DNA from 4 places in the Duganella sp. HH101 genome. Region 1 is predicted to be linked to each of the others. Evidence: predicted binding sites of a transcription regulator. Region 1 holds the regulator's gene; each other region holds the start of a gene.
What was found. Region 1 encodes FNR, which switches genes on or off when oxygen is low (the NO sensors DNR and NnrR bind a similar motif). Its sites were predicted from a motif close to TTGATNNNNATCAA; they were not measured.
Positions count from the first base shown of each region.

Region 1 (7,744 bases):
TGCTGATCGCGCTGGTGACGCTGGTGGTCAGCGTCGGCGGCGCCGTCGAGATCGTGCCGCTGTTCTTCCAGAAGTCCACCACCGAGCCGGTGGCGGGCCTGAAGCCCTACTCGCCGCTGCGCCTGGCGGGCCGCGACATCTATGTGCGCGAAGGCTGCTACAACTGCCACTCGCAGATGGTGCGTCCGTTCCGCGCCGAGACCGAACGCTACGGCCACTACTCGGTCGCCGGCGAGTTCGTCTACGACCGGCCGTTCCAGTGGGGTTCCAAGCGCACCGGGCCGGACCTGGCGCGCGTGGGCGGCCGCTACAGCGATGAATGGCACCGCACCCACCTGGCCAATCCGCGCGACGTGGTGCCCGAGTCGAACATGCCGAACTACCCATGGCTGGCGAAGACCTCGCTGGTGCCGGAATCGATCGTGCCGAAGATGAAGGCGCTCAAGCGCCTGGGCGATCCCTACACCGACGCCGAGATCGCCGCCGCGCCGGAGGAGCTCAAAGACAAGACCGAAGAAGACGCCCTGGTCGCCTATCTGCAAGGCCTGGGCACATTAATCAAGACGAGGAACTAGCATGGCTATCGATACCCTGTTTGATCGCGCCAGCAGCGTGATGACGGTGATTTCCTTCATCACATTTGCCGGCATCCTGTGGTGGGCCTTTATCCACAACAAGGAAGCCGACTTCGCGGCGGCGGCCCAGCTGCCGTTCGACGACGACGAGAAGGAGCACAGCCATGGCTGATTTCACCAACGGTTTCTGGGACATGTACATCGTCGTGCTGACCCTGCTCGGCATCGTCGGCTGCGGCGTGCTGCTGTTCTCGCAATCGAAGATCAAGGGCAAGGCCGGCGAAACCACCGGCCACGTGTGGGACGAGGATTTGAGCGAGCTGAACACGCCGATGCCGCGCTGGTGGATGTGGCTGTTCTACATCACCATCGTCTTCGGCCTGGGCTACCTGGTCCTGTATCCCGGCCTGGGCAGCTATGCCGGCAAGCTGGGCTGGAAATCCTCGGGCCAGTACCAGGCCGAGCTCAAGCAGGCCGAGGCCGACTACGGCCCGCTGTTCGCGCAATACCAGAAGCAGGACCTGAAGCAGGTGGCGGCCGATCCCAAGGCCCACGCCATCGGCGAGCGCCTGTTCCTGACCTACTGCGCGCAGTGCCACGGCTCCGATGCGCGCGGCAACAAGGGCTTCCCCAACCTGACCGACAAGGACTGGCTGTTCGGCGGCGCCCCCGAGACCATCAAGGAAACCATCCTGCACGGCCGCACCGGCGTGATGCCGGCCATGGGCGCCGCGCTGGGTTCGGACAAGGATGTGGAAAACGTCGCCCATTACGTGCTGAGCCTGTCCGGCTCGACCGCCGATCCGATCAAGGCGGTGTTCGGCAAGGACAAGTTCGGCGCCTGCATGGCTTGCCATAGCGCGAGCGGCACCGGCAACCAGGCCCTCGGCGCACCGAATCTGACCGACAAGATCTGGCTGTTCGGCGGCAGCGCCGAGACCATCATGGAAACCATCCGCAAGGGCCGCAGCACCACCATGCCGGCGTTCGCGGACTTCCTCGGCGACGCCAAGGTGCACGTGCTGGCCGCCTATGTGTGGAGCTTGTCGAACGACGTCAACCATGTTGAACCCTCACCGGTCGCGGCGGCGACAGACACCGCCACGGCAGCAAAATGAACGATCCTGCACCACAAGTCATCAAGATGTATGCGGCGCGCGAGGAAATCTATCCGCGCGAAACCTCGGGCCGCTACGCCCGCCTGCGCTGGCTGTGCCTGTGGCTGACGCAGCTGGCCTTCTACTGCACGCCGTGGATGCAGTGGAACGGACGCCAGGCCCTGCTGTTCGACCTGGCGGCGCGCAAGTTCTACATCTTCGGCCTGGTCTTGTGGCCGCAGGACTTCATCTACCTGGCGGCGCTGCTGATCATCTGCGCCTATTTGCTGTTCCTCGCCACGGCGGTGGCGGGGCGGGTGTGGTGCGGCTTCGCCTGTCCGCAAACGGTGTACACCGAAATCTTCCTGTGGATAGAACGCAAGATCGAAGGCAAGCGCAGCGCCCGCATGGCGCTGGACCGGCAGCCGATGTCGGCCGCCAAGTTCGGCAAGAAAAGCGCCAAGCACCTGGCCTGGGGCGCGGTGGCGCTGTGGACCGGCTTCACCTTCGTCGGCTACTTCACGCCGATCAAGCTGCTGGGCAACGAGGTGCTGACCTTGAGCTTCGGCCCGTGGGAATGGTTCTGGGTGGTGTTCTACAGCCTGGCCACCTACGGCAACGCCGGCTGGCTGCGCGAGCAGGTGTGCAAGTACATGTGCCCGTACGCCCGCTTCCAGAGCTCGATGTTCGACCGCGACACGCTGATCATCACCTACGACGGCGAACGCGGCGAACCGCGCGCGCCGCTCAACAAGCGCGATGTAGTCAACGGCGGCTCGTGCATCGACTGCAGCCTGTGCGTGCAGGTGTGCCCGACCGGCATCGATATCCGCAAGGGCTTGCAGTACGAGTGCATCGGCTGCGCCGCCTGCGTCGACGCCTGCAACGGCGTGATGGACAAGATCGGCCAGCCGCGCGGCCTGATACGCTACAGCACCGAGCGGGCGCTGCTGATGCACTACACGCCGACCGAGATCCGCCAGCGCACGCTGCGGCCGCGGGTGAAGATCTACGCCGGCATCCTGGCGCTGATCGTGGCGGCGGTCGGCATCGCGCTGTGGCTGCGCACGCCGCTCAAGCTGGACGTGATACGCGACCGCGGCGCCATGGGGCGCGAGGTCGAGGAGGGCATGATCGAAAACGTCTACCGCCTGCAGATCATGAACACGACCGAGCAGGCGCACACCTACCGCATCCGCGTCGGCGGCCTGCCCACGCTGTCGCAGGTGACGCCGGAAGAGGTGCGGGTGGAAGGCACCGAGACCAAGGCCTATCCGATCCGCCTGCGCACCGAGCACGGCGCCGGCCAGCCGGGCTCGAACAAGATCGAAATCGAACTGACCGCAGTCGACCAGCCGTCGCTGCATGTGAAGGAACACGCGGTATTTTTCGTGCCGCGCTAAGGAGAGCAAGATGAGCGTATCGATGATGGCGCAAGCGCCGGCGACGCCGTGGTGGAAGCAGCGCTGGCCGTGGCTGCTGATGCTCGGCCCGGCCGTGGTGGTGGTGGCCGGCAGCTATACCGGCTACCTGGCCTGGTCGCAGCAGGACGCGCTGGTGGTGGGCGACTACTACAAGCAGGGCAAGGCCATCAACCAGGACTTGCGGCGCGACCGCCTGGCCTCGACGCTGGGCCTGTCGATGTCGCTGGGCTACGACGCCACCACCGGCACGCTGAACGGCCAGCTGCGGCGCAATAGCAGCGACCAGGGCCGGAGCGAGCGGCTGTTCGTCCACCTGTCGCATGCGACGCTGCCGGAGAAGGATATCCAGCTGGTGGTGCAGCCGGACGAGTTCGGCGCGTTCCAGATCAATCTGCCGATGCTGGAGCGCAGCCGCTGGGTGGTGCTGGTGGAGGGCGAGCAGCGCGACTGGCGGCTGGCCGGCGCGTGGACCTGGCCGGCGCAGCGCCAAGTGACGCTGCAGGCCGACAACTAATCAGGCGCAGGTCTGCATGCCGGCGGTGATGGCTTTCAGCGTCGGCACGTCGAGCAATTCGATTTCGCGGTTGCTCACGCGCAGCAGGCTTTCCTTCTTGAACTTGGACAGCAGGCGGCTGATGCTCTCGATCGTCAGCCCCAGGTAGTTGCCGATTTCCTCGCGCGACATGCGCAGCTGGAAGGTGTTGGGCGAGTAGCCGCGCGCCTCGTAGCGCGACGACAGGTTGATCAGGAAGGCGGCAAAACGCTGGGTCGCCTGCATATTCCCCAGCAACAGCATCACGCTTTGCTCGCGCGTGATTTCCTGGCTCATCATGCGGTGGAAGTGGCGCAGCAGCGTCGGCATATCGGCCAGCAGTTGTTGCAGGCTGCCGAATGGAATCTCGCACACCTCGCTGTCTTCCAGCGCCACGGCGGTGCAATGGTGCAGGTCGGTGCTGATGGCGTCCATGCCCAGCAGTTCGCCGGCCATCTGGAAGCCGGTGATCTGTTCGGCGCCCTCGCGGTTGACCTGGTAGGTCTTGAAATGGCCCAGGCGTATCGCAAACAGGCTCTGGAAGGGATCGCCGATGCGGAACAGCGTGGCGCCGCGCGCCACTTTACGCCGGCGGCCTATGATCTGGTCGAGCCGGTCCATATCGTTGTTGTCCAGCCCCATGGGCAAACACAGTTGGTGCATGCTGCAGGTCGCACAACTGGCCTTGAGGATCTCGATGGTGGCGCTGGGCAGGACCAGCTCTGGAAGTTCTCGTATCATGCAGCCAGTGTAGACCATTTGTCGTCATCTGTGGTCGATGCCGCAGTCATCCGATCAAGTATTCGCGCGCCATTTTCCTTGCACGATGCAAGCGGCTCTTGACCGCCGCGCTGCTGTCGCCCACTTCGGCGGCGATTTCGGCGATCGACAGCTCGGCGAAGTCGCGCAGCAGCACCACCTGCAGATAATCGGCCGGCAGCGATTCCAGCGCGTTGACCAGCTCCAGCCGCAGGCCGGCCGTGTCTTGGCTGGCCAGCCACTGCTCGGCGCGCTCGTCGTCCCACGGATCGTGGCCCAGCGCCATGCGGCCGAGGCGGTGGCACTCGCGCTTGACGACCTGGAACAGCCAGCCGGAAAACGCCGCCAGCAGGCGCACCGACGACAGCCGCCGCGACAGCACCAGCAAGGCTTCCTGCACGGCGTCGTCGACGTCGCCGATCAGGCAGTTGCGCTGGGCGTAGCGGCGGATGTCGGGCTGGCACAGCCGCAGCAGCTGCGCCAGCGCCGCCGGATCGCCGCGGTGGGCGGCGTCCAGCACGGGGAGATGGTGTGCCGCCAGTGTCATGGATTTCCGTTATGTTGGGCAGCCTGCGCCTTGTCCAGCCGGCGGCCGACCAGCGCGCACATCGGGCAAAAGCCGAACAGGCCGGAGCCGACGATGCCCGCCGCCGACGCCGCCAGCGCCATGCCCCACATGCCGCCCAGCACGACTATGCCTATCCAGACGGCGATCAGGCCGGCCACCACGCGCAGCGCGCGCTCCCAGTTTGGTACATTTTTCACATAGAACATAGTGCACTCCAATTCGTCGCAGAGGAAGTCCCTCGGCTGCTAAGAGGGCGGCCGGCGCGGTTTGGATTCGCGCTGCGGATGAATTATCACAAAATATTTAGAATTTTTATCTTGCACGCGATTAAATTGCGAGCTATAGTTCAACACATCAAGTAGCACACTATTTGATCGCCAACTACCCAACTGAAAGAAAACATCATGAAACGCACCCTGATCGCTACCGCACTGCTGGCTTCCGCATTCGCCGCCCAGGCCGCCGCCCCGGCCGCCGACACCACCGTCGTCCTGGTCCACGGCGCGTTCGCCGATGGTTCCAGCTGGGACAAGGTCATTCCGCTGCTGCAGGCCAAGGGCTTGAAAGTGGTGGCCGTGCAGAACCCATTGAGCTCGCTGGCCGACGACGTCGCCGCCACCCAGCGCGTGGTCGATGCGCAAACCGGCAAGGTGGTGCTGGTCGGCCACTCGTGGGGCGGCACCGTCATCACCCAGGCCGGCACCAGCGATAAAATCAAGGCCCTGGTCTATGTGGCCGCGTTCGCGCCGTCCGAAGGCGAGGCCACCGCCAACCTGGGCAAGGACTACGCCGTGCCGCCCGGCATCGCCACCCTGCAGGCCGACGCCGCCGGCTACCTGTGGCTTCCTGCCGACTCGGTCGCCAAGAACTTCGCCCAGGACGTGCCGCCGGCCACCGCCGCGCTGATCGCCGCCACCCAGGGCCCGATCAACGCCAAGGCCTTCGGCGACGCCACCACCGTGGCCGCGTGGAAAACCAAGCCCAACTACTACATCGCCGCCGCCAACGACCGCATGATCGCGCCGGCGCTGCAGCAAGCCTTCGCCAGGAAGCTCAACGCCACCACCGTCACGCTGAAAACCAGCCATGTGCCCATGGTTTCGCAGCCGGCCAAGGTCGCCGAGGTGATCATCGCCGCCGCCCAGCGTTAATCCTGTTGCCAAGGCCGGGCTTTGATAGGAGAATTTGCTGGCATTTTCATATTTTTTTCCAATCCCGCCCGGCCTCGCCTACTAAGGATGAAATGAAGTCACTTGGCATCAAGGCAAAAGTTGCGCTGGCCACCAGCATCACCTCGGTTCTGATGATCGCGCTGGTGACGGTGGTGCAAACCCATCGCATGCAGGACGACTTCACCAGGGTGCTGTTCACGCAGCAGACGGCGCTGATCAACCGCACGGCCGAGGAGCTCGACGACAAGCTGTTGATGCTGCTCGATATCATCGCCGTGTCGGCGCGCAACACGCCGGCCGCCATCGCCCGCAACCCCGGCCAACTGCGCACCTACTACCAGGACCGCGCCGTGCTGGCGCTGTTCGACGACCTGCTGGTGATCAACCCCGAGGGCATGGTGATCGCCGACCTGCCCGAAGTGCCGGGCCGCGCCGGCATCGACGCCTCCGACCGCGCCTACTTCAAGACCGTGATGCGCGCCCGCAAGCCGCTGATCACCGAGCCGCTGATCGGCCGCGCCGGCAAGCAGCCCATCGTGCAGATGGTGGCGCCGGTGCTGGACGCCAACGGCGAGGTGGTGTGCCTGCTGGTCGGCGTGCTGCGGCTGTACAAGGACAATCTGCTGGGCCACCTGCGCAACGCCAAGGTCGGCCGCACCGGCTACTACTTCGCGCTGACCCGCGGCCCGCAGCCGGTGTACGTGCTGCATCCCGAACTGGGCCGCCTGCTCAAGCCGCGCCAGCCCAACGCCAACCCCGCCACCACCCAGGCGCTGGAGCAGGACTTCGAAGGCACGGTCGACAGCGTCAACGGCGCCGGCAAGCGCACCCTCAACAGCTACAAGGCGCTGAAGTCGGTGGACTGGGTGCTGGCCGCCTCGCTGCCGGCCGAGGAAGCGTTCGAACCCTTCAACGGCGTGCTGTACCGGCTGCTGCTGTGGGGCGGCCTGGCCTCGCTGGCGGCCGCCGCGCTGATCGGCTGGCTGACGCTGCGCCTGCTGGCGCCGCTGATACGGCTGCGCGACGCCATCGTCGCCCTGCGCGACAACCCCGGCCGCTTCACGCCGCTGCCCACCCAGGGACAGGACGAGGTCGGCCAGCTGACCACCGCCTTCAACGAACTGATGCACGAACGCCTGGCGGCCGACGCACGCCTGCAAAGCCTGGTCGAGTTCGCGCCCAACGCCATCGTCGTGGTCGGCGTCGATGGCCGCATCGAAACCTTCAACCGCGAAGGCGAGCGCTATTTCGGCTACCAACGCGACGCCGTGCTGGGCCAGCCGCTGGAAATGCTGGTGCCGGAACGCCTGCGCGGCCAGCACGCCGGCCACCGCGTCAAATTCTTTGCCGAGCGCCTCAGCGCCGAGCCGGTGCGCATGGGCGACGGCACCGTGCTGTACGGCTTGCGCCGGGATGGCAGCGAGTTCCCGGTCGAGATCAACCTGAGCGCGGTGCGCACCGACCAGGGCACGAAAGTGCTGGCGGTGATTTCCGACATCACCGAGCGCCACCGGCTGCGGCTGGAAGTGGAGGCGCGCGCCGAGGAGCTGGAGCGCGAGCGCGACCGCGCCGAGGCGGCCAACCGCGCCAAGAGCGAGTTCGTGGCCAATATGAGCC
Region 1 is NZ_LRON01000003.1:259,627-267,370, forward strand. Features, by position in the region: gene ccoO (cytochrome-c oxidase, cbb3-type subunit II) at 1-575, shown strand, start outside; gene DUGA2_RS06290 (cbb3-type cytochrome c oxidase subunit 3) at 577-747, shown strand; gene ccoP (cytochrome-c oxidase, cbb3-type subunit III) at 740-1,693, shown strand; gene ccoG (cytochrome c oxidase accessory protein CcoG) at 1,690-3,075, shown strand; gene DUGA2_RS06305 (FixH family protein) at 3,086-3,610, shown strand; gene fnr (fumarate/nitrate reduction transcriptional regulator Fnr) at 3,611-4,369, opposite strand; gene DUGA2_RS06315 (RNA polymerase sigma factor) at 4,416-4,934, opposite strand; gene DUGA2_RS06320 (DUF2892 domain-containing protein) at 4,931-5,161, opposite strand; gene DUGA2_RS06325 (alpha/beta fold hydrolase) at 5,360-6,106, shown strand; gene DUGA2_RS06330 (response regulator) at 6,199-7,744, shown strand, end outside.

Region 2 (7,744 bases), on a different contig from region 1:
GTCGGTGTATCGCGCCGGCCGCGTGACGCTGGCCAACGCCATCGGCACCGGCGTGGCGGACGACAAGTCCATCTACCCGTTTGTGCCGGACATGATCAAGTTCTATCTGTCGGAAGAGCCGGTGCTGAACAATGTGCCGACCTACCAATGCCGCAAGAAAGAGGATCTGGCCTACACGCTGGCCCATCTGCCGGAGCTGGTGGTCAAGGAAGTGCACGGCGCGGGCGGCTACGGCATGCTGGTCGGGCCGGCCTCGAGCAAACAGCAGATCGAGGACTTCCGCCAGCGCCTGCTGGCCAGGCCGGACGGCTACATCGCCCAGCCGACGCTGGCCTTGTCGGCCTGCCCGACCTACGTCGAGAACGGCATCGCGCCGCGCCATATCGACCTGCGCCCGTTTGTGTTGTCGGGCAAGACCATTTCCATGGTGCCGGGCGGCCTGACCCGCGTGGCGCTGCAGGAAGGTTCGCTGGTGGTGAACTCGTCGCAAGGCGGCGGCACCAAGGATACCTGGATTTTGGAACGCTAAGGAGACCCCATGTTAAGCCGCACCGCCGATCATCTGTTCTGGATGGCGCGCTACACCGAGCGCGCCGAAAACACCGCCCGCATGCTGGACGTCAACGTGCAAACGTCGATGCTGCCGCAGTCCGACGAGGAAAACCTCCAGGGCTGGCGGGCCATGCTCGGCATCTCCGAGCTGCAGTCCGCCTTCGACCGCAAGTACGATACGCTGGAAGCGCGCGCCGTCATCGATTTCATGGTGCGCGATCCGGACAATCCCTCCTCCATCGTGGCCTGCCTGACCGAGGCGCGCGAGAATGCCCGCGCGGTGCGCGGCACGCTGACCACGGAAGTGTGGGAAATCCAGAACCAGACCTGGCTCGACATGCAGAAGCGCTTGAACAGCGATCTGCTGGAAACCGATCCCAGCAAGTTCTTCGAGTGGGTCAAGTTCCGTTCCCACCTGTCGCGCGGCGTCACGGTCGGCACCATGTTGCGCGACGAGGCCGTGCATTTCATCCGGCTGGGCACCTTCCTGGAGCGGGCCGACAACACCGCCCGCATCCTGGACGTGAAGTTCCACGGCGGCGGCGCCGACAACACCGGCGAGGCCATGACCCAGCGCGACTTTTACTACTGGGGCGCGTTGCTGCGTTCGGTATCGGGCTTCGAGATCTACCGCAAGGTGTACCGCGACGTCATCACCCCGGCGCGCATCGCCGAGCTGCTGATGCTGCGCGCCGACATGCCGCGCTCGCTGCTGGCCTGCATGGACGAGGTGGTGCAGAATCTGCGCGAGGTGCGCAACGATGTGTCGGCCGATACCGAACGCTGCGCCGGCAAGCTGCACGCGGAGCTTCAGTTCGGCAAGATCGACGATATCCTCGCGGCTGGCCTGCACGACACCCTGACCGGCTTTTTGTCGGACATTTATCAACTGGGCAACCGCGTCAGCCGCGATTTCCTGGTGCCGCTGGCGGCTTGACGACACGAGGCCATGTTATGCAACTGACGATACGCCATGAAACCCGCTACACCTACAGCACGCCGCTGGCCTACACCATCCAGCAGCTGCACCTGACGCCGCGCGTGGAGGCGCAGCAGCACGTGCTGTCCTGGCAGATCGCCATGCCCGGCCATGTGCATGGGTACACTGACGCCTACGGCAACCTGTCGCACATGATGACGATGAACCTGCCGCACCAGGGGCTGGCCATCGTGGCCGGCGGCGTGGTCGAGACCAGCAGCCCGAAACAGGGCCGCATACCCAATGGCGACAGCCTGTCGCCGCTGATCTACACGGTGTCGACGCGGCTGACGGAGCAGACGCCCGGCATCCTGGAGCTGGCCGCGTCCTGCCTGCCGGAAGGCAAGGCGCAGACCAGGGACTTGATGTGCCTGGCGGAGCACATCTTTGGTGCGGTCCGGTATCAAAGCGGTGCGACCGCCGTCACCACCACGGCCAGCGACGCGCTGGCGCTGGGCCAGGGCGTGTGCCAGGACCATGCCCACCTGTTCCTGGCCTGCTGCCATGCGCACGGGATACCGGCGCGCTATGTGTCCGGCTATATCGACCCGGAAACCAGCGACCACGCGGCCAGCCACGCCTGGGTCGACGCCTGGGCCGAGGACCGCGACTACAGCGGCTGGGTCAGCATCGACGTGACCCACGCGCGCCTGATGACGGATGCGTATTGCCGCCTGGCCATCGGCCGCGACTACGATGCGGCGGCGCCGGTGCGCGGCGTGCGGCGCGGCGGCGGCATGGAGTCGATGAGCGTGGATGTGCAGATCGTGCCCCAATGAGGGGTGTACAATATTTATTCTTCTAATCAATAACTTGCAACGATGACCTATTGTGTGGGCATGCGCCTGGATGCCGGGCTGGTGTTTTTATCGGATTCGCGCACCAACGCCGGAGTGGACCAGGTGGGCACCTTCCGCAAGATGAGCGTGTTCGAGATACCCGGCGAGCGCATGATGGTGATGATGACCGCCGGCAATCTGTCGATCTCGCAATCGATACGCCAGCTGGTGGCCGAGCAGCAGAACGCCGACGGCCGCAGCATCTGGAGCGCCACCAGCATGCACGAAGCCGCCCGCATCCTGGGCGACGCCGTGCGCCAGGTGCATGAGCGCGAAGCCAAGGCGCTGGCCGAGTTCGGCATCGACTTCAATGTCAGCATCATTTTCGGCGGCCAGATCAAGGGCGAGCGCTGTCGCCTGTTCCAGATCTATTCGGCCGGTAACTTCATCGAATCGCACGACGAAAGCACGTATTTCCAGATCGGCGAGGCCAAATACGGCAAGCCCATCATCGACCGCGTGGTGACGCCCGCCACCAGCCTGGACGACGCCGCCAAGTGCGCGCTGATCTCCATGGATTCCACCTTGCGCTCCAATGTGTCGGTAGGACTGCCGCTGGATTTGCTGGTCTACGGTAACGAACAGCTGGCCGTGACCCATTTCGTCACCATCGACGAACGCAACCAGTACTTCCAGATGATACGCAATACCTGGGGCCATCAATTGAAGAGCGTGTTTGAAGGACTGGACAAGCCGGTCTGGGACGCCGCGCCTGAAGCCACCGGCAACGTGTTGCACTCGTCCGCCAGCGGCGGCAAACCGGTGCGCGTGGCGCCGCCGGCCGGCGTGGCGCTGCCGCCGCCGTCCAACACGCCGTTGCAGACGTTGGCGCAGCAATTCCATGATGGACAGCAATAACAGGCCGAAATACTGCATAATTGCAACAATCCAGCACGTAGCGCATGGCTGGAGAGAGTATGATAAATAAAACCCACCTTCATGGAGCGATGCATGTCTGACGCCACCCCGCCGGCAACCGAGGAGACCATCTTTTCGGTCGATACTTTGCTCAAGTACATGGGTAATGACGGCAAGGCGCTGACCATCGTCTCGAAGATCGTGCGCGACGCCTGCGCGCCCGGCATGGCGCCGGTGCAGCAGGCCGCCGCCGCGCTGCGCGAAGAGCGCTACACCGACGCCGGCAAGACGCTGCACAGCCTGCGCGGCTCGATCGGCACGCTGGGCGCCAAGCGGCTGGTGGCGGCCTCGCTCAAGCTGGAGCAGGCCATCGCCGAGCGCCAACCGGATCAAATTCCCCCGCTGTTTGCCGCACTGGAATCCGAATACCAGCTGGTATTGCAGTCAGCCGATGCCTGGCTGCAACGCAACCCGCCTCAAAGCGGACAAACGGCCCAGGCTTAGCCTGACTGGCTCCATACCACTGTCACCGGCGGTAACTGCGGGGTTTGCTCTGCCGCCGTCGATTCCTGCGCCACACTCAACGATTTATCCTGACGCAGAGATTGCGCTCAACTAAATTCGGGCATATTGTTCAGTAAATATGAATTTTTACTTGTGCTGCATTGCAACCAAGGATGTCGCCTCGCGGCTTTTCGCGGCCCCTTAACGAATGGTTACAATTGTTACCCTGAATATCAGCTTGCGTTCAGGAGCGGCAAAAGCTTCGTGATAATATCCCCTCCGGATCAGCAAATGACGGCAGACTAGCAAGGCGATACCTGGCGTGCGCTGTGTTTTTCTGCAATTTTGTAGAATAGAAAGAGGGAATTATTGCGTTTGAGCATCTTGCGCAATTGATAATTTGTCCCGGTGCAAGTATAATGGTGCAATGCGACGGAGCGCGGCAGACGCGCCCGCCGGACTTGAAGCGCCGCAGCAGACGGCCTCGGGTTTTAGCCTTGGACAGAATTGTAGGAAGGCTTTCCTCGCCGACAGTGGTACTGCTTTAACCAAGGGTAACTAAAATATGGAATTATTCAACAAGTCTGGCGTGCTGGTATCGTCGGTACTGGTTCTGGTGGGCGCGTTGATCGCCTGCCAGGCGCAGGAAGACGCGGTGCCCTCGCCGACCGTGATTGAAGCCATGGCCACGCAGTTGGGTCCGCAGGGCCAGGCAGCCGCCGAGCGCCGGCTGCAGGAATGGGCCGATCAGGGCTCCCCGGTGGCCCAGCGCGAACTGGCGCTGCGTTACCTGTCCAACCCCGCCAAACGCAATGAAGCCATGCGCTTGTTCGAACGCGCCGCCAGTGCCGGCGATGCCCAGGCCGCGGTCGGTTTGGTCGGCATGTACCACGGTAACACCGCAGCTGTGCAAAGCGGCAATACCGCGATCAGCGCCAGCCGCGTGATCAAAGAAGCCGCCAACGTGAATTACATTCCGCGCTGAGCGACTTGTCTGCCCCGCCATAGAGCCGCAACACCACCCGGGTGCTGCGGCTTTTTTATTTTCTTGCTGATTTATACTTTATAAAACATGAATGGGAGTCGTGTATGGACAGGTTGCGTGCGCTGGAGGTGTTCGTCGAAGTGGTGCGACGCGAAGGTTTCGCCCGCGCGGCCGATGCGCTCGACACCTCGCCCGCCAACGTCACCCGCTACATCAGCGACCTGGAAGCCCATCTGCAAACCCGGCTGCTGAACCGCAGCTCGCGCAAGATGTCGCTGACCTCCAGCGGCGAGGCGCTGTTCGAACGCGCCAAGTCCATCCTCGACGATGTGGCCGAGGCCGAAGCGATCGTTTCCTCGGCCACCATGCAGCCGCAGGGTGTGCTGCGCATCAACGCGCCGCTCAGTTTCGGCGTGCTGCACCTGGCGCCGTTGTGGGCCAAGTTCATGAAGAAGTATCCCGACGTGCAACTGGATGTGGCGCTGATCGACCGCGTGGTCGATATTGTCGAGGAAGGCTATGACATGGCGATCCGCATCTCGCGCGCCGGGTCGGCGTCCAACGTGGCGCGCAAGCTTGCCACCTCGCGCAACATCCTGTGCGCCGCGCCCTCCTACATCGCCGAGTACGGCATGCCGCTGCAGCCGTCCGATCTGCTGAAGCACCGCTGCATCGGCTACAGCTACGCGGCCACCGCCGACGAGTGGCAGATGCTCGACGCCCAGAACCAGCCGCACGCGGTCAGGGTGGCGTGCGCCATGCACACCAACAATGGCGACACCGCGCGCAGCGCCGCCCTGGGCGGCATGGGCGTGATCTGGCAACCGAGCTTCCTGGTCGGGGCCGACTTGCGCGCCGGCGCCCTGGTGCAGGTGCTACCCGAATTCCACATGCCCGATATCGATGTGCTGGCGGTCTACCCCAGCCGCCGCCACCTGAGCGCCAAGGTGCGGGTGATGATCGATTTCCTGGTCGAGGAATTCGCCGGCACGCCGCCATGGGACCGCGTTGACTGATTTTCAGCCATAAATATCCCCGGTTCCGTTTGACGCGGATCATACGCCCCCGCTGCCCCAGCGCAGATACTTGAATGTGCTGACCACACGGGAGGGAATGGGGCGATGGATCAACGCGAACTATACAGGGAGCAATTGCACGCCTTCACGCGTCAGCACCGGGCGGGACATTGGAGCGGCAGCTTCGCGCAGTTCATGGAACAGGTGCTGCCGGCGGCGCCCTGCCAGTTCGTGCGCAGCTCGCATCAATACATCTGGGACATGTTGTGCTGGAGCGGACAGCAGGGCGAGGACGGCAAGCTGCGCTGCACGCTGTTCGCGGACGAGCTGTTCGGCATCGACGATGCGCTGGCGCGCGTGGCCGACTACTTCAAGGCGGCCGCGGCCGGATCCGAGGTCGGCCGGCGGCTGCTGCTGTTGCTGGGGCCGCCTTCGGGCGGCAAGTCCACGCTGGTGATACGCCTCAAGCGCGGGCTCGAGGAATACAGCTACACCGATGCCGGCGCCCTGTTCGGCATCGCCGGCTGTCCGGTGCATGAATCGCCGCTGCACCTGGTGCCGCACACCATGCGCTCCGGTTTCCGCGCAAGCTATGGCGTGGAGGTGGCGGGCGAATTGTGTCCGCACTGCCGCACCCGGCTTGAGCATGAACTGAGCGGCGACTTCCTGCGCATGCCGGTCGAGCGCATATTCATTTCCGAAGCCGGGCGCAGCGGCGTCGGCACTTATGCGCCGCATGACCCGAATACCGCCGACATCGCCGACCTGGTCGGCTCGGTTGACCTGTCCAAGGTGGCCGAGTTCGGCGACGAGGGCGATCCGCGCGCATGGTCCTGGTCCGGCGCCGTGTATGCCGCCAGCCGCGGCATGCTGGAAATGATCGAAATCCTCAAGGTCAAGCGCGAGTTCCTGTACCTGCTGCTGACGCTGACGCAGGAGAAAAACGTCAAGGTGGCGCGCTTTCCGCTGATCTATCTCGACGAGACCATCCTTGCGCACACCAACCTCGCCGAGTTCCGCAAGTTCCTGCAGGAGAGCGAGAACGAGGGCTTGCTGGACCGCATGGTGATCGTGCAAGTGCCCTACACGCTGAACTATCGCGAAGAGGCGCGCATCTATCGCAAGCTGATCCTGGCGGCCGCGCCCGCCTTCCGCAGCGTGCATCTGGATCCGCATGTGCTGCACGCGGCGGCGGTGTTCGCCGTGCTGACCCGGCTGCACGAGGGCGAGGAGCGCGACGGCGAGCTGTCCAAGCGGGTGCGCATCCATGCGGGCGAGGATGTGGACGGCGTGCACCAGGCCGAGGCGCAGCGGATACGCGGCAAGGACCGGGCGCCGGACGAAGGTCTTTCCGGCGTGTCGCCGCGCTTCGTGATCAATGCCCTGTCGAATGCCATCATCCAGTCGTCCCGCAGCAGCCTGACCACGATGGACCTGCTGCTGGCACTGAAGGACGGCATCGAGAGCGACGCCCGCATCGAATCGGCGCGCAAGCGCAAATGGGTGGACTACCTCGTATTGACGCGCAAGGATTTCTACAACCGCTGGGTCAAGGAGGATGTGCACAAGGCCTTGTTCGTCTCCTTCGAACAAGAGGTGGAGGAACTGCTGGGCAAGTACCTGGACGAGGTCGAAGCCATGCTGGACAACCGGCAGGTGAAAGACCCCATCACCTGCGAGGAGCGGCGTCCGGACGAACGCTTCCTGCGCGCGGTCGAGGAAAAGATTTCGATCTCCGATTCGGGCAAGCAATCGTTCCGGCAAGAGGTGGTGCGCAAGGCCATGAGCGCCTACAAGCGCGGCCAGCCCTTCGGCCTGGGCAGCCACGCGCAGCTGCGCGACGCGTTGCAGCAATACCTGTTCGAGCAGCGGCGCGACGTGTTGCGGCTGGTCAGTTCCAGCAAGCGCCCCGACGACGATGTGCGCGCCAAGATATCCGCCGTGGAGGGCCGCTTGGTCGACGAGTACGGCTACGACAGCCATGGCGCGCGCGAGGCGCTGAACTATGTCA
Region 2 is NZ_LRON01000001.1:520,197-527,940, forward strand. Features, by position in the region: gene DUGA2_RS01915 (circularly permuted type 2 ATP-grasp protein) at 1-529, shown strand, start outside; gene DUGA2_RS01920 (alpha-E domain-containing protein) at 539-1,489, shown strand; gene DUGA2_RS01925 (transglutaminase family protein) at 1,507-2,310, shown strand; gene DUGA2_RS01930 (peptidase) at 2,353-3,228, shown strand; gene DUGA2_RS01935 (Hpt domain-containing protein) at 3,322-3,732, shown strand; gene DUGA2_RS01940 (hypothetical protein) at 4,298-4,717, shown strand; gene DUGA2_RS01945 (LysR family transcriptional regulator) at 4,822-5,733, shown strand; gene DUGA2_RS01950 (serine protein kinase) at 5,839-7,744, shown strand, end outside.
Region 2: DUGA2_RS01950 (serine protein kinase) is a predicted target of FNR. The motif match lies at 5,763-5,776, and genes of this name have one in related genera.

Region 3 (7,744 bases), on a different contig from region 1:
CGAACACGATCTGCGCGGCCTGATCTCCAACCACCTGTGCGAGATGGCCGAGGCGATGGAGAGCTTCAGCGAGGAAGACAAGCACCTGACCCTGCTGGCCGTGGCGGCCAAGCTGGTGCTGGAAAACATGGTGCTGAATATCCAGCTGATGCGGCGCCACGGCGTGCCGCTCAGCGAATCGACCGACGCGCTGCTAAGCCGCCTGCGCAAGCGCGACGACGGCCCGGCGACCTAAGCGATCCGCGAAGCGGCGGGCGCCTCGATGACCAGGTCGGTTACGGCGATGGCCACGCAGGGCAGGATGTAGCCTTCGCGCTTTTCGTCCAGGCTCAGGCCGGGCCACTCGATCAGGTAGCGCACCGTGCCGCTGGTGCTCAGGCAGATGCAGGTGCGGCAGGTGCCGTTGCGGCAGGAGCTGGGCAGGCGCACGCCGGCGCGCTCGGCGCTTTGCAGCACCGTGGCCGGCGCCTGCGCGTCGAAGCGCCATCCCTGCCCCGCCAACGTCACCTTTACCGCAGCATCCATGCCGATTCCCGATTTGCCCCGTCAAACCGGCATGATAACCCGATCAGGCCAACAGCTTGAGCCGGGGCTTGGCGGCCACCTGCGGCGCCGGCGCCACGGCGACGCGCCGCACCGCCACACCACCCTGCAGCTTGAACACGGCCATCGCCTGCGACACGCACCGCGTCTGCTGCGCCAGATTGCCGGCGGCGGCGGCGGCTTGCTCCACCAGCGCCGCGTTCTGTTGCGTGATGTCGTCGATCTGTATCACCGCCTGGTTGACCTGGTCGATGCCAACGCTCTGCTCGCGCGTGGAGTTCGAAATCTCTTCCATCACGCGCGACACCCGGTCCACCGACTCGATCACCTGGTTCATCGTTACGCCGGCGCTGTTGGTCAGCACCGTGCCGGCCTGCACCTTGCGGATCGACTGGTCGATCAGCGTCTTGATCTCCTTGGCCGCCGTGGCCGAACGCTGCGCCAGGTTGCGCACCTCGCTGGCCACCACGGCAAAGCCGCGTCCCTCTTCGCCGGCGCGCGCCGCCTCCACCGCCGCATTCAGCGCCAGGATATTGGTCTGGAAGGCGATGCCGTCGATCAGGCCGATGATGTCGAGCACCTTGTTCGACGAGGCGCTGATGTCGTCCATCGTCGACACCACCTGCGACACGATGCTGCCGCCCTGCGCCGCCACCGCCGACGCTTGCCCGGCCAACTGGTTGGCGCTGGCGACATTGCTGGCGCTCTGCTGGACGGTCGATGTCAGCTGCTCCATGCTGGCCGCGGTCTGCTGCAAGCTGGAGGCCTGCGACTCCGTGCGGCCCGACAGATCCAGGTTGCCGTCGGCGATTTCCCCGGTCGCCACCGAGATCTCGTCGAAGTTCGCGCGCACGTCGCCGATGATGCTGTGCAGATTGATATTGGTCTGCCGCAGCGCCGCCAGCAGCTGGCCCATTTCATCGTCGCGCTGGACATCGAAGGCCGCCGTCAGGTCGCCGCCCGCCATCATGCGCGCAGCGCGCGTCGCCTGCCGCAGCGGCAGCGCCACGTTCAGATACAGGCTGCGGCCGAACCACACCATGCCCAGCATGGCGCACAGCGCCAGCGCCCCCAAGCCGCTGCGCACAGCGGCGACGCCCGCGTCGCCCAGGCCCAGCAAGGCAAAAGCCAGCACGGCAAGCACGCCGCCGGTCAGCAGCGTCGCCGCGCCGATCTGGCGCGCCAGCGACATCCGCATCAACCCCGCCAGCCGCGCCACAATGCCGGTCCCCACCGCGCGTCCGTTGACGATGCGCAGCCGCTGCGGATTGCCGGCCTTGAACTGGCGGTACAAGGCATCGGCCTCGCGCACCTGCGCGCGGCTGGGCTTGGTCCGCACCGACAGATAGCCGACCGGCTTGCCCTGCTCGATCACCGGCGTCACGTTCGCCAGCACCCAGTAGTAGTCGCCGTTCTTGCAACGGTTCTTCACCAGCCCGGTCCACGGCATGCCGCTGCGGATGGTCTGCCACAGATCGGCAAAGGCTTCGACCGGCATGTCCGGATGGCGCACGATATTCTGCGGCGCGCCCAGCAGCTCCTGTTCGGTGTAGCCGCTGACCTCGATGAAATACGGATTCGCGTAGTTGATATTGCCCTGCAAATCGGTGCTGGAGACAATGGTCTTGCCGTCTTCCATCAGGTATTCGTTTTGAGTGACTGGACTGTTGATGCGCATGGCCGTTCCTTAATTATCGTTATGGAAGGGGCGTGCCGGGGTTTGGGGAGCGCCATCGGCCGGTAGCCGATGAGTCCAGAATAGGGGGGGGATCCCTGCGCAAAAGTCACCAATTGTCGCCGGGAATGTTAACCACCAGTTTTTACTGCGGATTTTTGATCTAGATCAATTTTCCTGTGCGCAAACGCAACATATCTCAATCCGGCTTGAAGTTTTGGCCCAAAGACATTGGTTTATTCAGCAAGATTGCTTGCGGATTGCGGCAAATGATGACTAGTACAACGATAGTGGCGAGGTAGGGCAGCATCGCCAGGAACTCCGACGGGATATCGAGCCCCATGCCCTGGCCGTGGAACTGCAGCACCGTCACGCCGCCGAACAGATAGGCGCCCACCATCACGCCGCGTGGCTTCCACGTCGCGAACACCACCTGCGCCAGCGCGATCCAGCCGCGCCCCGCCGTCATGCCCTCGACCCACATCGGCGTCAGCGCCAGCGACAGGTAGGCGCCGCCCAGGCCAGCCATGGCGCCGCCGAACAGCACCGTGCCGTAGCGCAGGCCGATCACCGGATAGCCGATCGCATGCGCGCTGTGCGGCGACTCGCCCACCGCGCGTATCACCAGTCCGATGCGGGTACGCGCCAGCATCCAGCCGACCAGCAGCACCAGTGCGACAGAACCGTACACCATTGCGTCAAAACGGAACAGCAGCGGCCCGACGAACGGCACATCCGACAGCAGCGGGAAGTGCAGATGCGGCATCGGCTCCACCGTCTGCCCCACCAGACCGCGCCCCATGAAGGCCGACAGTCCGATGCCGAACAAGGTCAGCGCCAGGCCGGTGGCCACCTGGTTGGTTTGCAGCGTCAGCACCAGGAAGCCGAAGATCAGCGACATCAGCATGCCGGCCGCAATCGCCGCCAGCAGCCCAAGCCACATCTGCCCCGTGCCCAGCGTGACGCCGAAGCCCACCACCGCGCCCACCAGCATCATGCCCTCCATGCCCAGATTGAGCACGCCGGAGCGCTCCGTCACCAGCTCACCTATCGAGGCCACCACCAGCGGCGTGGCGGCGCCCGCCGTGCTGGCGAGGAAGGCGATTAACAGTTCGGTGCTGATCATGCGGTTTCTCCGGCGGTGACAGGCAAGCGGCGATGGTGCGGCTTGAAACGATAGTGGATGAACAGGTCGGCGGCCAGCAGGTAGAACAGCAGCAGGCCCTGGAACATGCCGGTGATCGCCGACGGCACCTGCAGCTCGATCTGCGCCGTCTCGCCGCCGATGTACAGCAGCGACATCAGCACCGCCGACAACACCACGCCCAGCGGATGCAGGCGGCCGACGTAGGCGACGATGATGGCCGCAAAGCCGTAGCCGGCCGACACCGACGGCTGCATCTGCCCCAGCGGCCCCGCCACCTCGCCCACGCCGGCAATGCCCGACAGCGCGCCGCTGACCATGAAGGCCAGCCACACATTGCGCGGCTCGCTGAAGCCGGCGTACAGCGCGGCGGCCGGCGCCATGCCGCTGACCTGCATGCGGTAGCCGGCAAACGTGTGCTTGCAGAAGAACCAGGCCGCCCCCGCCGCGACCAGCGACAGGATGAAGGCCGCGTTCAGCCGCAAGCCCTCCACCAGCAGCGGCAAGGTGGCCGAATCGCTGAACATTTTCGACTGCGGGAAGTTGAAGCCGGCCGGATCGCGCATCGGCCCGTGCACCAGGTAGCTCAGCAAGTGATACGACACGTACACCAGCATCAGGCTCACGAGAATCTCGCTGGTGTTGAAGCGCGTGCGCAGCAGCGCGGGGATGGCCGCCCACAGCATGCCGCCCAGCGCGCCCGCCGCCAGCATCAGCGGCAGCACCCACCATGCCTGCACCTCGTCGAAATATAGCGCCACCGCGCCGGCAGCGATGGCGCCCACCGTCAGCTGGCCGTCGGCGCCGATGTTGGCGACGTTGGCGCGGAAGCCTATCGCCAGGCCCACGCCGCACAGGATCAGCGGCGTCGCCTTCAGCAGCAGCTCGCCCACGCCGTACAGCGTGGTCCACGGCTTGATGAAGTAGACGTAGAAGGCATGCAGCGGTTCCTGCCCCAGGAAGAAGAACAGCGCGGAGCCGGTCAGCAGCATGGCCGCCGCCGCGATCAGCGGCGACGCCAGCATCATGCGGCGCGAAGGTTCGGGACGTCGTTCAAGCCGCGACATGGTCTGCTCCCTGGTGATCGAAATCGCCGCTCATCCACACGCCGATCTGGTCGATGCTGGTGGCGGACGCCGCCACCGCCTGCGACAAACGGCCGTCCGCCAGCACGGCGATGCGGTCGCTCATCATGAACAATTCGTCCAGCTCCTCCGACAGCACCAGCACCGCCACGCCCTGGTCGCGCATGTCGATGATGGCCTGGCGTATCAGCATGGCGGCGCCGATGTCCACGCCCCACGTGGGCTGCGCGAACACCATCACCTTCGGCGCCAGCGCGATCTCGCGGCCGACAATGAACTTCTGCAGATTGCCGCCCGATAGGCTGGCCGCAGCCGACTGCTCGCCGCCGCATTTGACGTTGAAGCGCTCGATCACCTTGCGCGCGAACTCGCGCACCGCGCCGCGCTGTATCAGCCCGCGCCTGACCATGCCGGTATTGGCGGCCGGCAGATAGCCGGTCAGCAGCGCGTTGTCGGCCAGCGACAGCTCGGGCGCGGCGCCGCGTCCCAAGCGCTCTTCCGGCACGAAGCCCAGTCCCAACTGGCGGCGTTGCGCCGCATCGAGCTTGCCCACGTCCCGCCCGCACAGGCGGATCGCGCCGCCGCCCACAGCCAGCGGGCGTTCGCCGGAGATGGCTTTCAACAGCTCCTGCTGGCCGTTGCCGGAGATACCGGCGATGCCGACGATCTCGCCGCTGCGCAGCGCCAGGCCGACATCCTTCAGGCGCGTGCCAAACGGATCGTCGCTGCGCACATTCAGCCGGTCGAGCGACAGCAGCACCTCGCCCGGCTCGCGCGGCCGATGCACGCAGACGGGAAGTTCGCGGCCTATCATCAGCTCCGCCAGCGATTTGGCGCTTTCCTCTTTCGGATTGGCGGTGCCGGATACGCGCCCGGCGCGCAGCACGGTGGCCTTGTCGCACAGCGACTGGATTTCATCGAGCTTGTGGCTGATGTACAGGATGCTCACGCCTTCGGAGGCCAGGCGTCGCAGCGATTCGAACAGCTTGAGCACCGCGTCCGGCGTCAGCACCGACGTCGGCTCGTCCATGATCAGCAGGCGCGGCGACTGCAGCAGGCAGCGCACGATCTCCACCCGCTGCCGCTCGCCCACCGACATGCTGTGCACCAGCCGCTGCGGGTCCAGCGGCAGGCCGTATTGTTCGGACACGGCGCGGATGCGCGGCGCCAGCGCGGCCGGCGTCACGTGGTCGTCCAGCGCCAGCGCGATGTTCTCGGCCACGGTCAGCGTTTCGAACAGCGCGAAGTGCTGGAACACCATGCCGATGCCCAGCTTGCGCGCATCGTGCGGCGAGTGGATGTGGACCTGCTTCCCCTCCCACATGATCTGGCCTTCATCGGGCTTGGTCACGCCGTAGATGATCTTCATCAGCGTGCTCTTGCCGGCGCCGTTCTCGCCCAGCACCGCGTGGATTTCGCCGGGCATGACGGTCAGGTCGACGGCGGCGTTGGCCACCACGGAAGGGTAGATCTTGGAGATGCCCAGCATCCTCAGGCGCGGCTCTGTCATCGGCGCTTCCGTCATCGGCTTCCCTCATCGTATACAAATTGAATACAAAAACAGACGCAATTTACATGCCACGCACGGCGCACCGGAAACGCGCCGTTTTGGGCGGGAGAGTGCACTAAATATGACACACTTCCTCCCCAAAAACGTGCGCAACGCTCGAAAATGAGGACAGAACAAAGTCGTTTCGTACACAATACAAGACAGCTTCGCAGCGGATTGTTGTACACGATGTAGTTAGCATGGTTCCTGCTTTATGCAGTGTGAGCACCACCCTCACGGAGAATCGAACAATGCCATCACCAGGCAAACGCCAACCCCGCAAGGCCGCCCACGAGGCCACCGCTGCGAACGCGCCTGCCGCCGCCATCAAGCGCGGCACCACCGCCGTCGACCTTCGCATCTACCGCGCCGTCGTCAACGCCGTCATGAGCCACCGCCTGCCGCCCGGCACCCACCTGGGCGAAGCCGACTTCTGCGAGCTGTATCAAGTCAGCCGCACCACCGTGCGCAAGGCGCTGCAACGGCTGGCGCACGACCACATCATCGAGCTGCGGCCCAATCGCGGCGCGGTGATCGCCTCGCCCACGCCGGAGCAGGCGCGCGACATCTTCGCCGCCCGCCGCGCCATCGAAAGGGAGATCGTGCCGCTGGTGATACGCCACGCCACGCCTGCCTCGCTCAAGCAGATACGCGCCGCGCTGCATGCCGAGGACCAGGCCCGCCGCACAGGCGACCGCGCCGGCTGGATACGCCTGGGCGGCGAGTTCCACCTGCTGCTGGCGGAACTGGCCGGCAACCAGGTGCTGCAGCGCTTCATGGCGGAGCTGGTGTCGCGCTGCTCGCTGATCATCGCGCTGTACGAAACCCCGGGCGCCCCGATGTGCGAGAACGACGAACACCAGGACCTGGCCACGCTGATCGAGCAGGGCAAGGTCAGGGAAGCCACCCATTTGATCGAGCACCACCTGCAGGAAATCGAAGCGCGCCTGCATTTGAATGAGCAGGACAAGAAAGTGAACCTGGCCGAGGCGCTGTCCGGCTTCTAACGCCGTGGCCCGAGAATTGCTAGGGATTGGATACAAAAGAAGTTTTTATAAACCGTGCTGTCCTCTGAATGGAGTTCAAAAAAAATGTCGCCACTTGTCACCCGCACCGCCCTCGCCCTCCTTGCCAGCTGCGCCTGCGCAGCCCACGCCGCCGACTGGAGCGACACCTCGCTGAGCTACCGCTACGGCACCAAGTTCGCCGAGCCGTTCAACAACAAGGACATCACCAAGAACATCGTCAACCTGTCCAGCGTTTCCGGCTACAAGTACGGCAAGAACTTCTTCAGCGTCGACTTCCTGATGTCGTCGGAAGTGGATCCATCGTCGGCCGGCGCCAAGAGCGGCGCGCACGAAGCGTACGCGCTGTACCGCCACACGCTGGACCTGGGCAAAGTCACCGGCAGCAGCTGGGCCTTCGGTCCGGTGCGCGGCGTCGGCGCCACGGCGGGCTTCGATTTCAACAGCAAGACCGACGCCGGCTACAACTCCAAGAAGCGCATGATCGTCGCCGGCCCCACGCTGATGCTGGACGTGCCGGGCTTCCTCGACGTCAGCCTGTTCGCGCTGTGGGAGAGCAACGCGCCGTTCAACACCTTCACCGGCGCCGCCACGCCGCGCTACGCCTACAAGACCCACCCGATGCTGACCGCGGCATGGGGCATCCCGTTCAACATCGGCATCCCGCTGTCGTTCGAAGGCTTCGCCAACTTCATCGGCACCAAGGGCAAGAACGAATTCGGC
Region 3 is NZ_LRON01000014.1:163,730-171,473, forward strand. Features, by position in the region: gene DUGA2_RS21645 (hypothetical protein) at 1-235, shown strand, start outside; gene DUGA2_RS21650 (2Fe-2S iron-sulfur cluster binding domain-containing protein) at 232-525, opposite strand; gene DUGA2_RS21655 (PAS domain-containing methyl-accepting chemotaxis protein) at 569-2,221, opposite strand; gene DUGA2_RS21660 (ABC transporter permease) at 2,418-3,344, opposite strand; gene DUGA2_RS21665 (ABC transporter permease) at 3,341-4,429, opposite strand; gene DUGA2_RS21670 (ABC transporter ATP-binding protein) at 4,416-5,957, opposite strand; gene DUGA2_RS21675 (GntR family transcriptional regulator) at 6,248-7,003, shown strand; gene DUGA2_RS21680 (outer envelope protein) at 7,088-7,744, shown strand, end outside.
Region 3: DUGA2_RS21655 (PAS domain-containing methyl-accepting chemotaxis protein) is a predicted target of FNR. The motif match lies at 2,377-2,390, and genes of this name have one in related genera.

Region 4 (7,744 bases), on a different contig from region 1:
TCGACGACGTCCTGCGTGTGCTCCTGGCCGGCGCGCAGCATGGCGGCGCGGTATTCGTCCTCGCTGGGGTAGCTGGGCGGGATGATCTCGACGTAGATCGGGTACTGGTACTCGGGCGCCACGAACAGCACCAGCACCTCGGCCTTCATCTGTTCGGCAAAGGCCACCCCGGCGCAGGCGGTTTTGCTGGAAACGGCGGAGCCGTCGGTGGTAATCAAGATTTTGCGGTACATGACGAACCTCCTTTTAAAACCAGCTGGCTGCTCTTAATTGTAGTCCCGATTTACATTATTGTTAGTATGGAAAGACTTGATGATTATCAAATAAAAGCCGTTTATCCCGTGGCGCCCGTGTTGGCTTTCATACTTTTTACCTGTTATTTTTGCACCCGAGCACTACTTTTGTGTCTCAAGGCGTGTTTTGTCGATCTAACCAATGTTAGTATCTCCAAATACAACGAAACTTGGCTTGGACCCGGAGCGCAGGGCAGGCGACCCTACTCCGGGATTGAATAATCTGGCTGCGCCCTGCTACACTCGGGTAAGTGCGTTATATTGCCGAGCGTCATCACAGACAAGCAAGTTTAGGGCAGCAATTTTACAAATTATGGAGAAGCAGGGATTATGACCAACGCCGCTGACGATTTCGACGCATTATTTGATGAAGTGTCCGCTCAGAGCAAGACCGCAGCGCCTGCTCCAGCGCCTGCTCCCGCACCAGCTTCGGCGGAAGACGACCTGGAAAGCCTGTTCGACGAAGTCTCGTCGGCCCGGCCTGCGGATGTCGCGGCTGCCGCCCCCGCCCCAGCGCCCGCGGCCAACGCCGCCGCGCCGGCCGACGGCGCCGAGGCCGAAGACAAGCCGATGTTCGAACGCCTGGGCGGCATCGTCCGCCTGCTGCACGATTCGCTGCGCGAACTGGGCTACGACAAGGCGCTGACCGAGGCTTCGTCGCAGATCAACGACGCCCAGGACCGCCTCGAATACGTCGCCACCCTGACCGAACAAGCCGCCAACAAGGTGCTCAACACCCTGGACGAAGGCATGCCGGAGCAGGATACGCTGTCGAAAAAATCCAAGGACATGGAAAACCGCTGGGCCGACCTGTTCGCAGGCAAGCTGAGCCTGGACCAGTTCAAGCAGCTGGCCGGCGACTCGCAAGCCTTCGCGGTGGCCGTGTCGGCCGCCACCGAGGCCGAAAAAGCCCGTTTGCTGGAAATCATGATGGCCCAGGACTTCCAGGACATCACCGGCCAGCTGATCAAGAAAGTCGTGACCATCACCAAGACGGTGGAGCACGAACTGGCAGAACTGCTGCGCGACAATGCGCCGCCGGCGGTACGCGAGAAAATCGCGCAAAAAGAAGTGTCCCTGATGTCCGGCCCGTCGGCACCCGCCGTCGCGCTGAACCAGGACAATGTCGACGACCTGCTTGCTGACCTGGGATTCTAATGGACGATATGCTCAAGGATTTCGTCGTCGAGGCGATGGATCTTGCGGTCAACGTTGAAGAGCATCTGCTGCGGCTCGAACGCGACCCGGACAATAAAGAGACACTCAATGCGGTGTTCCGTTCCTTCCACACCATCAAGGGCGGCGCCGGTTTCATGGGCCTGCCTGCGCTGGTCGCGGCCTGCCACCTGACCGAGAACCTGTTCGACGCGCTGCGCACCGGCGCCGCGCCGGTCACGCCGATCGCGATCGAGGCGGCGCTGCAGGCGTCGGGCTTCGTGGCCGACCAGCTGGCCGAACTGAACAACGGCGCCGAGCCGGACAGCCTGCCGGCCATGCCCAAGGATCTGGAAGTCATCCTGACCGACGCCATCGAAGGCAAGACCACCGCTGGGCCGGCGCATGCGCCGGCCCAGCGGTGGTCTTGCCTTCGATGGCGTCGGTCAGGATGACTTCCAGATCCTTGGGCATGGCCGGCAGGCTGTCCGGCTCGGCGCCGTTGTTCAGTTCGGCCAGCTGGTCGGCCACGAAGCCCGACGCCTGCAGCGCCGCCTCGATCGCGATCGGCGTGACCGGCGCGGCGCCGGTGCGCAGCGCGTCGAACAGGTTCTCGGTCAGGTGGCAGGCCGCGACCAGCGCAGGCAGGCCCATGAAACCGGCGCCGCCCTTGATGGTGTGGAAGGAACGGAACACCGCATTGAGTGTCTCTTTATTGTCCGGGTCGCGTTCGAGCCGCAGCAGATGCTCTTCAACGTTGACCGCAAGATCCATCGCCTCGACGACGAAATCCTTGAGCATATCGTCCATTAGAATCCCAGGTCAGCAAGCAGGTCGTCGACATTGTCCTGGTTCAGCGCGACGGCGGGTGCCGACGGGCCGGACATCAGGGACACTTCTTTTTGCGCGATTTTCTCGCGTACCGCCGGCGGCGCATTGTCGCGCAGCAGTTCTGCCAGTTCGTGCTCCACCGTCTTGGTGATGGTCACGACTTTCTTGATCAGCTGGCCGGTGATGTCCTGGAAGTCCTGGGCCATCATGATTTCCAGCAAACGGGCTTTTTCGGCCTCGGTGGCGGCCGACACGGCCACCGCGAAGGCTTGCGAGTCGCCGGCCAGCTGCTTGAACTGGTCCAGGCTCAGCTTGCCTGCGAACAGGTCGGCCCAGCGGTTTTCCATGTCCTTGGATTTTTTCGACAGCGTATCCTGCTCCGGCATGCCTTCGTCCAGGGTGTTGAGCACCTTGTTGGCGGCTTGTTCGGTCAGGGTGGCGACGTATTCGAGGCGGTCCTGGGCGTCGTTGATCTGCGACGAAGCCTCGGTCAGCGCCTTGTCGTAGCCCAGTTCGCGCAGCGAATCGTGCAGCAGGCGGACGATGCCGCCCAGGCGTTCGAACATCGGCTTGTCTTCGGCCTCGGCGCCGTCGGCCGGCGCGGCGGCGTTGGCCGCGGGCGCTGGGGCGGGGGCGGCAGCCGCGACATCCGCAGGCCGGGCCGACGAGACTTCGTCGAACAGGCTTTCCAGGTCGTCTTCCGCCGAAGCTGGTGCGGGAGCAGGCGCTGGAGCAGGCGCTGCGGTCTTGCTCTGAGCGGACACTTCATCAAATAATGCGTCGAAATCGTCAGCGGCGTTGGTCATAATCCCTGCTTCTCCATAATTTGTAAAATTGCTGCCCTAAACTTGCTTGTCTGTGATGACGCTCGGCAATATAACGCACTTACCCGAGTGTAGCAGGGCGCAGCCAGATTATTCAATCCCGGAGTAGGGTCGCCTGCCCTGCGCTCCGGGTCCAAGCCAAGTTTCGTTGTATTTGGAGATACTAACATTGGTTAGATCGACAAAACACGCCTTGAGACACAAAAGTAGTGCTCGGGTGCAAAAATAACAGGTAAAAAGTATGAAAGCCAACACGGGCGCCACGGGATAAACGGCTTTTATTTGATAATCATCAAGTCTTTCCATACTAACAATAATGTAAATCGGGACTACAATTAAGAGCAGCCAGCTGGTTTTAAAAGGAGGTTCGTCATGTACCGCAAAATCTTGATTACCACCGACGGCTCCGCCGTTTCCAGCAAAACCGCCTGCGCCGGGGTGGCCTTTGCCGAACAGATGAAGGCCGAGGTGCTGGTGCTGTTCGTGGCGCCCGAGTACCAGTACCCGATCTACGTCGAGATCATCCCGCCCAGCTACCCCAGCGAGGACGAATACCGCGCCGCCATGCTGCGCGCCGGCCAGGAGCACACGCAGGACGTCGTCGATTCCTGCGCCAAGCGCGGCGTGCCCTGCGAGGCCTTGACGGCGTTCGCGGAAAGCGCGGCGCTGAAGATCGTCGATGTGGCGGAAAAACACCGCTGCGACCTGATCTTCATGGGCTCGCACGGCCGCAGCGGCTGGGGCCAGCTGTTGTTGGGCAGTGTTACCAACAAGGTGTTGTCGCACGCCAAAACACCGGTGCTGGTGCATCGCCTGATCAAGGAACCCGGCAGCAAATAAAGCGCGGGCCTGCTACATTTTTGTAGTAAGATCACAAGATTAGTTCAAAAATAAGAATACTTACTTTTAATCACTTTTTAAGCACCACTATGATTCGTATTGTCATTGCCGACGACCACACCATCATGCGCGAAGGTCTCAAGCGCATACTCGACGGCGCACCCGACATCGATATCGTAGGCGAGGCCATCGACGGCTTCGAAGTCCTCGGCCATGTGCGCCAGGGCGGTTTCGACCTGCTGCTGCTGGACTTGTCCATGCCCGGCCGCAGCGGCGTCGACCTGATCCGCCAGATCAAGGCGGAGGCGCCCAAGCTGGCCATCCTGATCCTCACCATGCACGAAGAGGAACAGTACGCGGTGCGCGCCATCCGCGCCGGCGCGCAGGGCTACCTGACCAAGGAAAGCGCCGGCACCCAGCTGGTCGGCGCGATCCGCAAGGTGGCTTCCGGCCGCCCCTACATCAGCACCGAGGTGGCCGAGCAACTGGCGCTCAACATCATGATGCCCAACGAAAGCCTGTTGCATAAACAGCTGTCGGACCGCGAATTCGAAGTGTTTTCGCTGCTGGTGGCCGGCAAGTCCATCACCGAAATCGCCAACAGCCTGCACCTGAGCGTCAAGACGGTCAGCACCCACAAGACCCGCATCATGCAGAAGATGGGCATGAGTTCGCTGTCGGAGATGGTGCAATATGCCGTGGCTCATCGTTTGTTATCCCCCTTCAAGACCTGATCTCCCCGTCCCTCGTTAGGACAACTCCTACAAGCCTGCGCTGGCTCCTACGCGCATATTCAGCCATTGCTGATATCTATCTCCCCATCGCGTTGGCATACTGAAACCATACGATTCATGCTGCACGGCACCAGACAGGCAGCACGATGCCGTGCGACACCACAACAGGAAACCAAGCAGCGCGGCACAGCCCAGTTCCCGTCCTTTCGAAAAGCTATACCTGTACACAGGAGATCACCATGCTGTCTACGCAAACGTCCGAAATTCGTCCGACCACCACCGCGACCATGCAGTCCTCGTCGATGGAGGCGGGCCGTCAGCGTCAAGGGCGGCTCTGGTCCAACCTGAAGGAAGTCTGCGACCTGCTGCACATCCCGGCGGCGTGCTCGATCACCACCGAGGAACTGCTGTTCCAGCACGTGCAGTTCAAGACCGGCCAGCGCATCCACACCATCGGCCAGCCCTTCGACACGCTGTACATCGTCAACTCCGGCTTCCTGAAAACGGTGCTGATCGACGAGTTCGGCAACGAACAGGTGCTGAGCTTCCCGATGAAGGGCGACATGCTGGGCGTGGACGGCATCCACACCCGCCACTATTCCTCCGAAGCCGTGGCCCTGTCCGACTGCGACCTGATACTGCTGCCGTTCAAAAAGCTGACGGCGCTGGGACGCGTCCACCTGGAACTGGAAAACATGATGTACGGCGTCATGAGCCGCGAGCTGGTGCGCGAGCAAGCCATGATCGGCATGCTGGGCGCGCTCAGCGCCGAGGCGCGCGTGGCGCGCTTCCTGGTGTCGCTGGCCGAGCGCTTCGCCCAGATGGGCTATTCGAGCAAGCTGTTCAACCTGCGCATGACGCGCCACGAGATCGGCAGCTACCTGGGCCTGACGCTGGAAACGGTCAGCCGCACGCTGTCGGCCTTCAACGAGATCGGCCTGATCAGCGTCGACCAGCGCACCATCGGCATCAAGGATCCGGAAGCGCTGAAAACCCTGCGCCGCCTGCCGCCCTCCCGCACCCGCGCCAAGCAGCTGGCCGCCGCCAAAACCAAGGGCGGCGACAGCGTCACGCCGGGTCAGTTACTGGCTGCGTTGTAAGCCCCGCGCGGCCCCCGCCGCCTTACCCAGCTTGGGCCCGGTCTCTCCAGCCGGGCCTTTTTTTATGCGCCCCCTGCACCGCCGTCAAATAAGCTTTAAATAACGTTGAAATAACCCTTGCATTCCTCCCGCGCTTCTACAATAATGAATGCAAATACGAATCATTCTTATTTAAGGAGCCCAGAAGATGACCACGACCATGCCCGCCACCCCGCCCGCCATCAGCGCCCACGCCCACGCCGCCACCCTCGCGGCGGCGCCGGCCGTCGTGCCAATCAAGCGCATCACCAGCGCCAGCCTGATGGGCGATGGCCGCGAAGTCGAGATCGAACATTCGGGCCGCATTTACCGTCTGCGCATCACCCAGCTCAACAAGTTGATCCTGACCGCATGATGTACGCCGTTCACTGTGCGTGAACCCGGGCGCTGCCGCGCCCGCACTCCCCTTGAGCAAGCCAGCTATCGCCAGCCAGACTCCCACTGAATCCAGGAGCGTTTGATGGCCATAGACCGTAGCAATCCGATTTTTCTCGCCCCCTCCCATGGCGGGCACAATCCAGAACTGATGCTGTCCGCCGTGCTGCATCTGATGTCGCACTACACGGCCGGCAGCGACGACGCCGGCGGCTGCGTGAAGCTGGCCTCGGTCATCGAACGCCACCTGAAAGCGCTGGCCAGCCTGCCGGACCTGGCGCCGGTGCTCAGCGCCACCTGCCAGCAACTGTCCGAGCAGTGGGCCACCGAGGTCGAGCGCAATATGCACCTGCAGGAAAAGAGCAACTTCCTCAGCCGCATCATGGCCCGCGCGCGCACCGCGCCGGCCACCGCCTGAGGAGCCCGTCCATGTGCGAGAAACACGATCCGCTGGCGGCCATCATCGCCGCCGCCATGCCGCAGGTGGCCGGCACGCTGGCGCCCGCCGCCGCCCCACCCCGCCCCGCCGAACAGCAAGTGCTCAAGCCGGCGATCGGCAATGTCATGGACGCCTTGCAGCAGGAAGATTCGCACGCCTCGCGCCGCCGCCGGCTGTGGGAGCTGGGCCATGCCTGCCACTGCCCGCTGGTCGGCGTCGGCTTCCCGCTGGGCGTGCTGCGCAAGCTGGTGGACAAGGTCACGTCCGGCAAGGTGCTGGCCGACGACTATGAAGTGCACGTCGGCGCCGTCACCGAGTGCGGCAACCGCAACCGCCTGTCGGAAGCGCTGCAAAAGGAACTGGAACGCCGCTACGCCGCCGTGCTGCTGCGCTTCCGCGCCGCCAAGACCACCGGACAGGTGGCCGCCATGTGGCGCACGGCCGTGGCCAACGGCGACGTCGCCGGCGCCTTCTGGGCCGGCCTGACGCATCCGCGCTGCAACGCCGAGCTGGAAGAGCAGATGTGCCGCGACCTGCACATGGTGCAGCACCAGGCCGGCGCCTGCGTGCGCGCCGACATCAGCAAGTTCCACGCCACGCTGGCCGAGAACGCGCGCCTGACGCACGACCTGGCCAAGGCGCAGCAGCGCAGCGCGGCCCTGCTGGCCGACAAGAGCGGCGACGCCGAACGCCACGCGGCGCAACTGATGCAGCTGCGCGCGCAGTCGGTCGGCAAAGACAGCCTGATCGATTCGCTGAAGGTCGAGCTGGAGCAGTTGCGCGAGTCCATCCCCGGCCTGGAAAGCCGCGCCAAGCTGGCCGAGCGCCTGGGCCAGATGGAAGAGCGCGAACGCGCCATGCGCAACCAGATCAACGAGCTCAAGCTCGAACTGGCCAAGCTGCAGACGGCGGCCGAACCGGTGCAGGAAGAGACGCGCCAGATCGTCGAGCACGTGATGAAGATGCCGCTCAGCCTGAACGACCGCGCCGTGCTGTGCGTGGGCGGACGCAGCGGCAACGTCGCCACCTACCGCGAGCTGATCGAGCGCGAAGGCGCGCAGTTCGCCCACCACGACGGCGGCCTGGAGGACAACGCCAACCGCCTCGACGCCAG
Region 4 is NZ_LRON01000009.1:84,464-92,207, reverse strand. Features, by position in the region: gene DUGA2_RS16110 (universal stress protein) at 1-233, opposite strand, end outside; gene DUGA2_RS16105 (protein phosphatase CheZ) at 624-1,451, shown strand; gene DUGA2_RS16100 (Hpt domain-containing protein) at 1,451-1,903, shown strand; gene DUGA2_RS32715 (Hpt domain-containing protein) at 1,806-2,258, opposite strand; gene DUGA2_RS16090 (protein phosphatase CheZ) at 2,258-3,085, opposite strand; gene DUGA2_RS16085 (universal stress protein) at 3,476-3,943, shown strand; gene DUGA2_RS16080 (response regulator transcription factor) at 4,033-4,677, shown strand; gene DUGA2_RS16075 (Crp/Fnr family transcriptional regulator) at 4,980-5,777, shown strand; gene hemP (hemin uptake protein HemP) at 5,965-6,171, shown strand; gene DUGA2_RS16065 (hypothetical protein) at 6,277-6,609, shown strand; gene DUGA2_RS16060 (DUF2325 domain-containing protein) at 6,621-7,744, shown strand, end outside.
Region 4: DUGA2_RS16085 (universal stress protein) is a predicted target of FNR. The motif match lies at 3,386-3,399, and genes of this name have one in related genera.